DNA from 2 places in the Blastococcus goldschmidtiae genome. Region 1 is predicted to be linked to the other one. Evidence: riboswitches for the same ligand, from Rfam matches in the RefSeq annotation. Region 1 holds a riboswitch; the other holds the start of a gene.
What was found. A riboswitch is a leader RNA that binds a small molecule or an ion and turns the genes downstream of it on or off. The one in region 1 is predicted to bind cyclic di-AMP.
Positions count from the first base shown of each region.

Region 1 (7,127 bases):
ACGCGCTGCAGTCGGTCAGAGGAAGACGCGCGAGAGGAGTGGTCACCCTGGACCTGTCCGGTCATGTGGTGCTGCTGGGCTACTGGCCCGGGCGTACCGAGCGGATGGTCGCCGAGCTGACCGCGGAGGGGCGATTCGAGGTCGCGCTGTGCGCCTGGGACGACGTCGTCGAGAACCCGCTGCCCGACGAGTCGGCGGTTCACTTCGTCCGCGGTGACCTGACCCGCGAGGACGTGATGACCCGCGCCGGCGTGGCCCGCGCCCGGACGGCGGTGATCGACGGGCGGGACGACAACGAGACCCTCGCGATCGCCGTCGGTGTCGACCACGCGAATCCGGACATCCATCTGGTCGCGGCGGTCCGTGACCTCGGCCGCCGCGAGAGCCTGCGCTACGTCAACCCCGGCGTCCAGGTGGTGCAGTGGCACACGCCCTTTCTGCTCACGGAGGAGGCGACCGAGCCGGGGATCACGCAGGTCTACAACGAGCTGATGAGCAGCGGCGGGCACGGCAACACCTACTCGGTGCGGGTGTCGACGGGCTTTCCGCACGCCACGTTCGGGGAGTGCCAGACCTACTTCGGACGCATCTTCGGGGCGACCGTGCTGGCACTGCGCGGGGAGGGCGGTCTGCGGGTGAGCCCACCGTGGGACGAGCCGGTGCCGGCCGGCAGCACGCTGTACTACGTGGCCGACAAGCGGATCGACGACCAGCGGCTCGGCGCCGGATCCTAGGAGGGGTGCGCGCCGCCGACGGCCTCGTCGGTCGTCCCCTCGGGCTCGCTCTGCGCCTCGAGGTCGGCGGCCTGCTCGGGGGTCTCCTGCTCGAGGGCGATGTCGCGGGGCTGCGGCTCGGGGGTCGTCATGACCACAGCCTCGCCCAGGACGCCGCGCTCAGCACGGCGAACCGGCTCCGGGGCGTCAGCTCCGCCGGCTGATGACCGCGAACGCCACCGTGCCGACCCCGATCTCGGCGAACAGCAGCAGCGCCAGGCACATCTCCACCGACGCGCCGAAGGCGATGGCGATCGCGGCGGTCGCGGTCAGCGGGAAGGCGGCGAGGCCCAGGACCGCCAGGGCGCGGGTCAGGACGGCGTCGTCCCGCTCGTCGCCGGTCTGCGTCCAGGCGCGCTCGAAGGTGGTGAGCCGCCCGGGCCGCCGGAGCACGCGCCACCCCACCACCGCGGTGGCCAGCAGGCCGACCGCTGCTCCCTGGAGCATCCCGGTGCCCATGTTGCCCGGACCGTGCTCGCGCAGCAGCAGGCCGACGGTGAGCAGCACCGCGAGGGCGATGGCGAAGGTCACGAGGAACTGGGCGATCTGCTTCCCGGTGAAGCGGTCAGTCGACATGGAAGATCTCCTCGACGGTGCGGGCGAAGTGCCGGGCGATGGCGATGGCCAGGGGCAGGGACGGGTCGTAGCGGCCGGTCTCGATGGAGTTGACGGTCTGCCTCGAGACCTCGAGCGCCTCCGCGAGCTCGCGTTGCGAGAGGCCGGCGGCCACGCGCAGTTCCTTGACGTCGTTCCTCATGACTCCTCGTCTGGTCAAGCGACCTTGACATGAAAAGCGTGCTTGACACCGGTGGCGATGTCAAGGGCGCTTGACCAGCGGTGGCCGCGGGGAAGGGTGGTGGTCGCCCGCGCCTACGAGCGCTAACATCGCTACATGACGATGAATGACGTCGCGCAGGGCCGGCCGGTCGTGGACGAGGCGGCGGCGCTGTCGGCGGCGGCCTGCCTGTTCCGGAGCCTGGGCGACCCGACCCGGCTGGCGATCCTGCAGCACCTCGCCTCGGGCGAGCGCAAGGTCGTCGAACTCACCGCGCACCTGGGCCTGGCCCAGTCCACCGTCTCGGCCCACCTGGCCTGCCTGCGCGACTGCGGCCTCGTGTCGTCGCGGCCCGCGGGGCGGGCGTCGATGTGGTCGCTCCAGCACCCCGCCGCACTGATGGACGTCCTCGCCTCGACCGAGCGGCTGCTGGCCGCGACCGGTGACGCCGTGGCCCTGTGCTCGGTTTACGGCGAGCAGGCCGCGCGATGACGGCGACCCTGACGCCCGGCGAGCGCACCCGGCTCGGCCGGCGCGCGCAGCTGCTGGCCGGCGCCTCGGTCACCTACAACGTGGTCGAGGCGGTCATCGCCATCGCCGCCGGGCTCGCCGCCGGGTCGGTCGCCCTCATCGGGTTCGGGCTCGACTCGGTCGTCGAGGTGTCCAGCGGGCTGATCATCCTGTGGCAGTTCCGCCACCGGTTGCCCGAGTCGCGCGAGCGGCAGGCGCTGCGCCTGATGGCCCTGGCCTTCTTCGCCCTCGCTGCCTACGTCGGCGTCGAATCGGTCCGGGCGCTCGTCACGGGTGCGGACCCCGACGCGTCGCCGGTCGGCATCGGGTTGGCGATCGCCTCCCTGCTCGTCATGCCCTTCCTCTCCTGGGCGCAGCGCCGCACAGGCCGGGCCCTCGGGTCGCGCGCCGTCGTCGCCGACTCGACCCAGACGCTGCTGTGCACCTACCTGTCCGCGGTGCTGCTCCTCGGCCTGCTCCTCAACGCGACCCTCGGCTGGGGATGGGCCGACCCGGTCGCCGGGCTGGTCATCGCCGCCGTCGCCGTCCGCGAAGGACGCGAGGCGTGGCGGGGCGAGGGCTGCGGCTGCGGCCCGGCCCTCCCCGGCGCGGCCGGAGAGGGCTGCTCCTGCGACGACGGCTGCACCGACGCCTGCTGCGTGCCGTCGGCGGCGGAGCCGCTCCAGGTCTCGATGCGCGAGCCGGGCCGATGACCGTCGCCGCGCTGGTCCTGTACGTGATGGCGCTGGTCGTCCTCTTCGGCGTCCGGTCCTGGGTGCAACAGCGACGCACCGGCTCGGCCGGGTTCCACGGCATCTCCGGCACCCCGGCGGATGCGGGCTGGTGGGGCGGGGCGCTGTTCGTCGCCGCGATCGTCCTCGGCCTCGGCGGTCCGCTGCTCGCGATCGCCGGTGTGGTGCCGACGGACCCGCCGCTCGCCCTCCAGGGAGCCGGACTCGCGGTGGCGTTCGCCGGATTCGCCGCCACCCTGGCCGCGCAGACCGGCATGGGCACGTCCTGGCGGATCGGCGTCGATACCGGCGAGCGCACCGAGCTGGTGACGGCGGGCGTCTTCGCGCACGTTCGCAATCCGGTCTTCACCGCGATGGGAGTCGCCCAGCTCGGGATCGTGCTGACGGTGCCGACGTGGGTCGGGGTCCTCGCGCTGGCGGCACTCGTCGTCGCCGTCCAGCTGCAGGTCCGCGCCGTGGAGGAGCCCTACCTCCGGGCCGTGCACGGCGCGGCGTACGACGCCTACGCGGCGACGGCCGGCAGGTTCGTCCCGGGCCTGGGGCGTCTGCCGGAGGCCGCCGGGCGGCCGGTCGGGATCAGCTGACGGGAACGACCGTCTTGGTGACCTGGCCCGCGGCCACCAGCTGCCCGTCGACCCAGGCCTCCGTGCGCAGGAAGGCGACCGCACGGCCGCGGCGCAGCACCGAGGCGGTGACGTCCACGCGGGCACCTGCCGGAACCGGTCGCAGCAGCGACGCCGTGAGGTCGTGGGTCACCGCGTGCTCGCCGTCGGTCAGGTGGGGCAGCAGCGCCAGGAAGGCGGCCACGTCCAGGACCGTGTAGACGACGCCGCCGTGCAGCATCGCCGCCGGGTTCAGCGCGGGGGAGTCGACGGCGAACCAGATCCCCGCGGCCGGGTCGTCCCGCCGGCGCAGGTCGATGCCGAGGAAGCGGTGCAGCGGGATGTCCAGCACGGCCTGCGCGCGGCCGGCGAGCGCGTCGTCCGACGGCACGGGTGGCTTCCTCTCCTCGCGGTGGGGCGGGTGGGGCTCGAACCCACGACCCAGGGATTATGAGTCCCATGCTCTGACCGGCTGAGCTACCGCCCCGGCGGCCACAGCCTGCCAGAGAGGCATGCCTCACACCCGTGGAACCCGCTGCCCAGCCGTCCCGCTGGTCGCGTCGGCGAGTTCGCCCCGATGTTGCCAAAGTTCCCGTTATCCGGCTGTGACATTCCCAGGTTTGGCTTGTACCGTCCCCTGCGGTCCACCGAGCACAGCCGTCGAACCCGAGGGCCTCGGCCGGACCCCGCCGAACCCGCCGGCCTGATGGCCGGGGGGACCGGGGACCCATCGCAGTTCTGGGGTGAATCCTGCCCGTGCACCTCGCGCGGACAGGTAGGGCACCTAACGGCCCGAACCCGTCAGCTAACTCGGTAGGCGGTCGTGAGGAATGGAGAACCGTCGCCTTGGCGACCCTGCACCACCGCAGCACTACCCCCTCGCCCCGTCGCCGACGCCTCCGGACGTCCCTCACCACCACCGCACTGCTCGCCGCCGCGCTGATCGGCGCGCCGGCGGCGACCGCCGCTCCCGCCGACGACGCCCGGGTCGACGCCGCCCAGTCGGAGCACGACGCCGTCGCGGCGGAGGTCGCCGCGATCGGCGCCCGGGTCGCCGAGGCCGAGCAGAAGCTCCAGCGGATGACCCTCGAGGCCGAGGCCGCCAGTGGCGAGGCGCTCGCCGCCCAGGCAGCCCTCGACGCCGCTTCGCTGCAGGCCTGGTACGCGGCCGCGGCGCTCCAGGATGCGGAGCGGGCCGTCGAGCAGGCCGAGGACGAGGTCGCCGAGATCGGCCGCTCCGCCTACATGGGTGGGGGCCAGGAGACCTTCGGGGACATGCACCTGCTCCTCGACGCCGAGGGCCCTGGAGAGCTGCTCCAGCAGGCCGCCACGCTCGACGTCCTCGGCGCCGAACGTGCGAAGACGATGCGCGCGATGGAGGTCGTCGAGGTCCAGCAGGCCCGCGCGGAGCGGGCGGCCCAGGAATCCGTCGTCGAGCGCGACCGCGCGGCCGGCGCCGCCGCGGAGGCCCACGCCGCCGCCGAGGCGCAGATGGCGGGCGCCCAGGTCGAGTTCGACGCCGTCGCCGCCGACAAGGCGGCCCTCGACCAGCAGCTGCGCGCGGCCGAGATCCGGCTGCTCGAGATGGAGGGCGCCCGCGACGCCGCGGAGGCGTGGGAGGCACAGCAGCGGGCCCAGGCCGAGGCCGCCGCCCGGGCCGCGGCCGTCACCGTCACCAGGACGCCGACCCCGACCCCGACCCCGACCCCGACCCCGACCCCGACCCCGACCCCGAGTGCACAGGGCGCTCCCACGCGGAGCCTCGCCTCGGCCGGCGGCGGCGCCGGTGGTGGTGCGGGCCTGACCAACGGCCGGGTCACCTCCTGCTACGGCTCGCGCTGGGGCACCCTGCACGCCGGCGTCGACATCGCCGCCCCGATCGGCACGCCGGTGCACGCCCCCGACGGAGGCGTGGTGCTCCAGGCCGGCCCGGCCAGCGGATTCGGCCTGGCGGTCGCGGTGCAGCACGGCGACGGCGTGATCACGGTGTACGGCCACGTCAACAAGTTCTTCGTCAGCCCCGGACAGGTCGTCTCGGCGGGCCAGCAGATCGCCGAGGTCGGCAACCGCGGTCAGTCCACCGGGCCCCACCTGCACTTCGAGGTGCACACCGGTGGCCTCTACGTGGATCGCACCAACCCGGTGCCATGGCTGGCCCGGCACGGAATCTCCCTCGGCGGCTGCTGAGCCGAGGGGCGCCCGTGCCCGATCATGGAGCGGTGCGAGCGCGGGAGAGGGCTGACACCACCTGGCTGCGCGCATCCCTGCTGGCGCTGCTGCTGGGGGCGGGCCTGGTGCTCGCCCTCACCGTGGAGCTCCCCGACGTCGACGTCGTCCGGCGCTGGCTGGACGGCGTCGGTGCGGCGGGGTGGGCCGCGCTGGTCGCGGGCGTCGGCGTGGTCCTCATGGCGCCGGTGCCGCGCACGGCCGTCTCGGTGCTGCTCGGCCTGGTCGCCGGGTTCGGGCCCGGGCTGCTCGTGGCCCTGGCCGGGGCGATGCTGGGCGCCGTCGGCAGCTTCGGGCTCGCCCGCTGGCTGGGCCGGGCGGCGGTCACCCGGCTGGCCGGACCGCGGCTGGCCCGGTTGGACCGCCTGCTGGTCGACCGCGGCTTCGTCGCGCTGCTGATCGGCCGGCTGGTTCCCGTGGTGCCCTTCGTCGTCCTCAGCTACGGCGCCGGGCTGACCGCGATGCGGCTGCTGCCCTACCTCACGGCGACCGCCCTGGGGATCCTGCCGAGCACCGTGGTGCAGGTGGGGGTCGGCGCCTCGGCTCCCGCGCTGGTGTCCAGCGCCACGGCGGCGACGGCGCTCCCGGTGATCGCGCTCGCGGTGGTGGGCACGCTCTGGTTCCGACGACGGCGCGCGGGCGTCAGCCCCTCCTGAGCAGCCGGCCGAGCACACCGCCCGCGCCGCCCACGGTGCGTGCCGCGAGCTGCAGGATCGGACCGCCCGGGATGCCCGGCACCTTCTGCACGATCGGTGCCAGCACCAGCAGGCCACCGACGTCGTGCACCTTGAGCTGCCGGCGCGCGACGGCCGGCACCGGGTTGGTGCGCCCCGCCGCCGCGTCGAGCAGCAGCTCGGCCGACGCCTCGACCGCGGGCCCTTCGTGGGTGCCGCCGGGCACCGGCCGCACGACCCAGCCCTGGGGATCGGCGGCGAACGACCAGCCGCCGTCCGGCGTGGCCAGGGTGACCTCGCCGGTGATGCCGCACGAGGTGGCCAGCGCCCCCGTGACGTCGGTGAGGGCCGCCAGGCCCGACTGGAGCACCTCCGGCGGCGGTGGCTCCGCGCCGCACGAGACGAGGTCCAGGCCGTGCACGGCCAGTTCGTAGGCCTGCCCGAGGACGACGCTCAGGAGCGGCACCCGCCCGACCACCGACACCGTGGGGGTGGTGTCGAGCTCGACCGGCTCCTCGGCCAGGTACCGGGCGGTGGCGTCCCGGTTGCGGCGGAGCGCATCGAGCACGTCGGCCCGCGTCGCCCCGGCGTGCGCGGCGGTGACGCGGGCGTTCACCGCGTCCGGATCGGGCTGCGCGCCGGTCGCCCCGGTGCGGGCGGACGCGATCAGGTCGGCCATCGCCGTGTGGTCGTCCCAGCACCCCAGGTGCACGCAGATCTCGTGGGCGCGCCACCCCGGCAGCCGTGAGGGGCGGCTCAACTCGACCCGCTCGGCCGCGGCGATGAAGGCATCCCACGCGCTCAGCACCCGCGCG
Region 1 covers NZ_JAVREI010000005.1:72,087-79,213, forward strand. The annotation lists gene RM425_RS09630 (ion channel) at 1-734, shown strand, start outside; gene RM425_RS09635 (hypothetical protein) at 731-865, opposite strand; gene RM425_RS09640 (hypothetical protein) at 921-1,349, opposite strand; gene RM425_RS09645 (helix-turn-helix transcriptional regulator) at 1,339-1,530, opposite strand; gene RM425_RS09650 (ArsR/SmtB family transcription factor) at 1,666-2,040, shown strand; gene RM425_RS09655 (cation transporter) at 2,037-2,771, shown strand; gene RM425_RS09660 (methyltransferase family protein) at 2,768-3,394, shown strand; gene RM425_RS09665 (PaaI family thioesterase) at 3,387-3,803, opposite strand; tRNA gene RM425_RS09670 (tRNA-Ile) at 3,826-3,899, opposite strand; cyclic di-AMP (ydaO/yuaA leader) riboswitch at 4,090-4,247, shown strand; gene RM425_RS09675 (M23 family metallopeptidase) at 4,259-5,599, shown strand; gene RM425_RS09680 (TVP38/TMEM64 family protein) at 5,632-6,294, shown strand; gene RM425_RS09685 (maleylpyruvate isomerase N-terminal domain-containing protein) at 6,281-7,127, opposite strand, start outside.

Region 2 (7,127 bases), on a different contig from region 1:
CCTGGTCGAGGTTCGGGTCGGTCTGGTCAACCAGCTGCGGCACACCCTGGAGCTGGCCTTTCCCGGCGCAGTGGGGTTGTTCTTCGACCTGCACAGCCCGATCGCCCGCGCCTTCCTGCAGCGCTTTCCCACCGCGGCCGAGGCAGCCGTCCTCGACGAGGAGACGATGGCCGCCTGGCTGGCCGCTGAGGGCTACTGCGGACGCACCCCGGCCGCGGTCTTCATCGACCGGCTGCGCAGCGCCCCGGCCGGGCTCACCGGTATCGAGGCCGATGCCCGCCGGCACATCACCCTGGCGCTGCTGGCCGCCATCGACGCCATCGAGGCCCAGGCCGCCGCCCTCAGCCGGCGGATCAAGGAGACCCTGGCTCTGCACCCGGACGCGCCGATCTTCACCAGCCTGCCCCGCGCCGGCCAGATCAGAGCCGCCGCCCTGCTGGCCGAGATCGGCGACGCCCGCGGCCGCTATCCGACCGCCGATGCACTGGCTGCCGCGGCCGGTGCCTGCCCGGTTACCTTCGAGTCAGGCAAGCATCGCGCAGTCGGGTTCCGCTACGCCGCCGACGCCAAGCTTCGCCGGGCGCTCACCGACTTCGCCGACGACTCCCGCCACGCCAACCCCTGGGCCGCCGACATCTACACCCGCGCCCGAGCCCGCGGCATGCGCCACCCACACGCCGTTCGAGTGCTGGCCCGCGCCTGGACCGCCGTCATATGGCGCTGCTGGCAGGACTCAGTTCCCTACGATCCGGCCCGCCACGGCGCCCTCAACCGCTACCTCAACCAGGACGCCGCAGCGGCGGCTTGACACAGGGCTACTCAGCCGGTGAGCACCTCTGGGCGACCCGCATCAGGGTCGGGGTCATCCCCTCCGTCGGCAGGTCGTCCCGCCAAACGTCGCGGACTCTCTGGATGACCACCTCCGGGAGACCCAGGCGCCGTCGGTTTGTCTTGGCGGCTTACTACTACGTGGACCAGTACCCTGAGATCGGTTCGTGAAGGGGGTGGTCGTGCCAATGCGAAAGCTGTGGATCCTGTGGTTGTTCGCCGGTGTCCTGTCGATGCACGGCGCCCAGCACGTCTTCGCCGAACCGGGGGTCGGCGGTAGCGCCTCGGCGCACGCCGATAACGGCATCGGTCACCCATCCGCAGCATCGGCCGCGTTCAGCCCGGAGTCTTCGCTCAGCGGTTCCTCCGTGGCCGCCCCCATCCAGCGTTTGGCGGCAGTAGCCGGGATTCCGACGCCGGGTGATGCACCGGATCATGACCTCGCCAACCACGCGTGGTCCCTGTGTCTCGCGGTCTTTCTGGCTGGGTTCCTCGCTCTTCGGGCAACGGGTCGAGGGCGGCGCCTTGCTTCGTCGGCCCGGTGCGCCGTCGAACGCGGGCTACGACCGCCGATGGGTTGGTTGAGGCCTCCACGACCACCGGAACTAGCGTCGCTGTGTCTCCTGCGGATCTAGGCCGACCGATCTGGACCCCGCCGACCAAGGCGTCGGAGGGGTCGAACGGCACGCCGGCACCGCAACCAACAGGAGACTGCAATGACCCGCACCACAGCACGACTCGTCCAGCTGACCGGCGGACTCATCGCCGGCACGATCATCCTGACCGGTTGCTCGGGCAGCTCCGGTGGCTCCTCCGCCGGCAGCAGCCCCGGGGCGGAGAGTTCTGCGACCGAGGAAGCGACGTTCAACGATGCTGACGTCGCCTTCGCGCAGGGCATGATCCCGCACCACGAGGGGGCCCTCAGCATGTCAGATGTCGCCGCGGAGCGAGCCACTGATCCCCGCGTCGTCGACTTGGCCAACCGCATCGAGGCCGGGCAGGACCCGGAGATCGATCTGTTGACCGGATGGCTCGAGGAGTGGGGTGAGCCGCTCGAGTCCGATGGCATGGGTGGCATGGACCACGGTTCCAACGACATGGACATGGACATGGAGGAGATGCCCGTCGCGGGTCCCGAATTCGACCGGATGTGGCTGCAGTCCATGATCGAGCACCACATGGGTGCTGTGCAGATGGCACAGACGGAGCTCAAGGATGGACGGGACACTGAAGCGCTGGAGCTGGCGCAGCTGATCAGCGAGACGCAGATGCAGGAGATCGCCGAGATGGAGGCACTACTCGTAGAGCTCGGCGGCTGATCTCCACCTGGTGCTGCCGGTCACTGATCGGCAGCACCAGGTGCCTGATCACCCTTATATTCCCGCCTCCGAGAGGCTCCATCGTTGAGCCGACACAGCGGGCGCCGATGATGCGGTCGAACAGCGACCGCCCACCGGTGTGACCGGGCCACCGGCCGCCGACTGCCATTGGTTGTCGATCGGCCGATGACGACCGACGACCCGGGGGCAGCCTCCCAAAATGACGTACCCGCTGGTCCAAGAGCTCGCCGAGAAGATCCCCGTCGCGGTGACCTGCCGGGTGCTCGGCTTCTCCACGCAGCCTTCTACAAGTGGCAGACCAGCCCGGTCAGCCAGCGCGACCTCGCCGACGCCTACCTCACCAACGCCCTCATCGACGCCCACGGCGATGACCCGGAATTCGGCTACCGGTTCGTCGCCGACGAAGTCGCCGGCGTTGGCCTGGTCGCCGGTGAGCGGCGGATCTGGCGGCTGTGCTCGGCGCAGAAGCTCTGGTCGACCACGGTGCGCAAGGGGTGGCGGGCAAGAGCCCCGGCCCGGCGGTGCACGACGACCACGTGCAGCGGAACTTCACCGCGCCCGCCCCGGACCGGGTGTGGCTGACCGACATCACCGAGCACCCCACCGCGGAAGGCAAGCTGTACTGCTGCGCGGTCAAGGACCTGTTCAGCAACCGCATCGTCGGCTGCGCGATCGACGAGCGGATGACCGCCCAGCTGGCCGTCACCGCACTGCGCACGGCAGTGGCCCGACGTCGGCCCGGCGGTGTGGTCGTGGTTCACAGCGACCGCGGATCGCAATTTCGAGCAAGATCATTCCAGGCGGTCCTGACCGCCGCAGGCCTGCAAGGTTCGATGGGGCGAGTTGCTTCGGCAGGTGACAACGCTGCGATGGAGTCATGGCACGCGCTGCTGCAGAAGAACGTCCTGGACCGCCGCCGCTGGCGCACCCGCGCCGAGCTGCACGCCGCGATCGTGTTCTGGACCGAGCACACCTACAACCGCCGCCGTCGGCAACGCGCACTGGCAAGCTCACCCCGGTCGAGTTCGAACTCGCCTTCACCACTCAAGCCGCTATCGCGGCATGATCACTCCCAACCACCGTCAACCGAAGCTGCAGCAGTCCCGATCGGCGTCGGATACACCGGCGGCGTTCTGCGGCGTCAACTCGAGGTCGTGCGGCTCCGCGTCTGAAGCGGTCAGGGAAGACACCTGGGAGTCCGCCGTCAAGCAGTGGTTGACCGAGCTGACAATCACACGCGGTGCAGGCTCCTATGACGCATAGTTCATCCTCGCGGGCGCAGCGGGGAAAGTCGACCCGGGGGTTGCTGCCCTCATCCGGAGTCTGCATACCGTGCTGAGGTTCGCCGAGCGGTGGACCCGGATGATGGCACCGCCGAACCTGCCCGCCGTCACACCGGTCCTGTTGAAAACGACGGGCAGGGCGGGGGACCCACCTCGCATGACTAGGCCTTCAGGTCTTGGGGTGAAGCCGTGTGATGCGGCCGGGCAGCTCTCGCCGGAACCCGACAGCTAACTCCGTAGGCGGCGAGAGGCTCACCACCTATGTCTAAGCGCTACGTCGGGCGGCACCGCCGCCCTACCCGCAACCCTGTCGTGGCGGCCGTGGCACGACCCGCCGTGGTCGTCGCGGCAGCAGCGGCCGTCTCCGTCGGGATGATCGCCCCCGCTCAGGCTCACTCCGGGGACCACACGGTTCGCTCCGGCGACACCCTCGGCGGACTCGCGGCCAGCCACGGCACCTCGTGGCGAACGATCTACGCGGACAACCGCGACACGATCGGGTCCAACCCGAACCTCCTGCGCATCGGTCAGGTGCTCACCACCGGCGGCTCCGGCTCGACGCCGTCAGCGGCCAGCGGCTCGAGCGCGTACACCGTACGCGCGGGAGACACGCTCAACAGGATCGCTGCCCGGCACGGCACCACCTGGCAGCAGCTGCACGCCCTCAACCGGGAGGTCGTCGGCGCGAACCCGAACGTCCTGCGCGTCGGTCAGCGCCTCCTCCTCAGCGGGCAAGCCTCCCCGGCCGCCGCGCCGCGTGCCGTTCCAGAGCGCGCCAGCCGTGGCTCGGACAGGCCCGCCCCGGCCCCAGCCCCCGCGCCGACGTATGCAGCGGCTGCGCCTTCGAGCGCCTACGGGGCGTGGGATCCGCACGTCCGACCCGCCGTCCAGGAGATCGCCGATCGGTTCGGCATCTCGACAGTCCTCACCCGCCCCGGGCACACCCCCACCCAGGGCCGCGCGGCTGACTTCATGGTCTACACCGACCGGGCCAAGGGAGACGCCGTCGCCCAGTACGTGATCGACAACGCGGCTCGGCTCGGAGTCGAGAGCGTGATCTGGCGGCAGCGGATTGCCGGTCCGTGGACCGGTTGGGCGTGGCGCGCAATGGAAGACCGCGGATCCGCCACGGCCAACCACATGGATCACCCCCACGTGGCGTTCCGGTGAGCCGGGTAACCGACTGACCGCGGTGGTCCGTTAAGCCCGGACCGACGACAAGCGTCCCCTGCCCCGCTGTTCGGTGGGGCAGGGGGCGCTGTCTACGGGCGGCCCGACGTTCGGGCACGCCGCCGCGGCTGTGGTCCCTGGCTGCCCCGGTGGACATGACCCACTGACCCACCGACTCCCGCCTCACAAAGTCTTCTGTGTGGAGCCGGCGCAACTGCGACTGATGTGTCCAGACAGCGGACGCCAGCCGAGTCACGCCCCCGCGTGCGTAGCTCGTCGGTCGGCCGATGTCGACCGCCAGCCTGGGGCCCGAACCAGTCCCGACGGTGGGATATCCCTGGTCTGCGGATTCGCATGAGCTCCGCGAAACTCTCGGTTCCTGTCGGGTGCCGGCGGAGGGCCCCCTATGAGTGAGCAGTGATGATATGTCGCCCCCATACCCGCGCCGCTCTCAGAGTCAAGTCACTGCTCTTTGGCGTTCTGCATCCGACCTGGCTCATTCGGCCACGTCCTCCAAGGCCAAGAGGTCGTCGATCGTCTGCCGTCGACGGATCAGACGCACGGCGCCTCCATCGATGAGCACCTCGGGTGCAAGTGGACGTGAGTTGTAATTCGACGACATGCTGGCTCCGTACGCCCCGGTGTTCATGAAGACGACGAGGTCGCCGACCACGACGGCCGGCAGTGGTGCGTGCTCGACGACGCCGTCCGGACTCTGGGTGAAGACGTCTCCTGACTCGCACAGGGGGCCGGCCAGCACTGTGGCCGACACGTCCCCGTCACGCCTGTCTCCCTCCCGGGTGATGACCTCGGTGCCGTGACTGCTGCCATACAGGGCAGGCCGGATGAGATCGTTGAAGCCGGCGTCCAAGAGGACGAATCGGTTCGACCCCATCCGCTTGAACGCGCGGACCTCGGCGACGAGCACTCCGGAGTTCGCGACGAGAAAGCGCCCGGGTTCGATCTCCAGTCGCACGTGGTGCCCCAGGTGGGCGGTCAGTTCATGGCGCGCGTCGTCCCAGAGCCGGAAGTACCGATCCGTATCCACGATCGGATCGGCAACTGTTTCTCTGACGGTGAGGCCACCTCCCGCGGAGATCGCGCGGATGTCGTGGTCGATCCTCTTGGCATCTCGGACCATCGATTCGCACACCCGCTCGAGGTGCCCGTAGTCCACCCCTGAACCGATGTGCATGTGCAGGCCGATCAGGTCGAGACCGTGACGATCGACGGACTCCACGACGTCGGTCAGGTCCTCATGCCAGATACCGTGCTTACTCGCCGGGCCGCCGGTGTTCGTCTTCTGACTGTGCCCGTGACCGAAGCCGGGATTGACTCGTATCCACACGGGATGCCCGGGGGAGATCTCTCCGAGCTGCTCGACCATCTGCGGCGACCCAACGTTCACCGGGACACCCAGATCGGCAACCCGCTGGAGCGTTTGCCGATCGAGCACGTCTGCGGTGAAGACGATCGGATCCTCATCCCCACCAGGGGTGTACCCGGCTGCCAGCGCCCGCTCGATCTCACCGGCCGACACGGCGTCAACCATGACTGCCTCTTTCCGCATCAACCTCAGGATGTGAAGGTTCGACGAGGCCTTCTGCGCGAAACGGATGGTGTCGAACTGCCGAAGTAGGTTGATCTGCGTGCGGATGCGCCCGGCGTCGTAGATCCACACCGGTGTCCCGTACCGCTCGGCGACGGCGGCGATCGTCGCGCCGTCCATCCCGTCAGGAGCGGTCAGCGTTCCCGGTCGTCGTGTCATCGCGTCCTCCATCAGCGCCGGTGCAGCATTCTCGGTCGGCATGCGTCATGCAGGAGCGGGTGGCCACGACGACGTAACCCGCCGACATGCCTCCAGCCGTCGTCTCGACGTGGCACATCCCGCCGTCCTCGTCCACGTCCCGGCCCCACACGCCCTCGACAACGACGCCGCCTCGGCGGACGAACGCCTCGGCCAGTCCGGCGAGGTATCGGCCAGGGTGAAAGTGCGCCTGGTACTGGAAGTGCAGTGCTGCGGCGACCTCGAACGGCAACGGGGCCTCGCGCGACATGGTCACCGGGAACCCGATGCGTTCGGCGACCGACCTCGCCCTCCTTCTCGATTTCCGCCACCTTGGCGTCGTCCTCGGTGTAGACGACGTGCGGGTGACCGTGCTCGAGCATGCAGTCGATGCCGAGGGTCTCGATGAGACCGAGGATCTCTTGCAGCCCGGCCACATTCGCCTCCGCATAGGCGGCTGCAGCGTCGAGGCCCCGTGTCTGCTCGATCTTCGAGTACGGGGCTCCGTGGCCGTTGGTGACCTTCACCGTGGAGTGGGTGGTCACCGATCGACCGATCGACCGATCGGCTCGGCCGAGACGACGGCTACACGACGGCCGGCACGCTGGAGGCGTAAAGCGGTGGTGACACCGACGATCCTCCGACCGAGGACCATGACATCCGCGGCCAGTGGACGCGGCTCGGTCGACCCCAGATCCAAAACCGGCGTGGTGTCTACCC
Region 2 covers NZ_JAVREI010000002.1:422,390-429,516, forward strand. The annotation lists gene RM425_RS06755 (IS110 family RNA-guided transposase) at 1-808, shown strand, start outside; gene RM425_RS21630 (DUF6153 family protein) at 1,017-1,463, shown strand; gene RM425_RS06760 (DUF305 domain-containing protein) at 1,545-2,147, shown strand; partial or broken gene RM425_RS06765 (IS3 family transposase) at 2,347-3,234, shown strand; cyclic di-AMP (ydaO/yuaA leader) riboswitch at 3,531-3,706, shown strand; gene RM425_RS06770 (LysM peptidoglycan-binding domain-containing protein) at 3,788-4,621, shown strand; gene lysA (diaminopimelate decarboxylase) at 5,118-6,431, opposite strand; gene RM425_RS06780 (FAD-dependent oxidoreductase) at 6,355-6,858, opposite strand.
Region 2: another riboswitch for cyclic di-AMP. It lies ahead of RM425_RS06770 (LysM peptidoglycan-binding domain-containing protein); the one in region 1 lies ahead of RM425_RS09675 (M23 family metallopeptidase).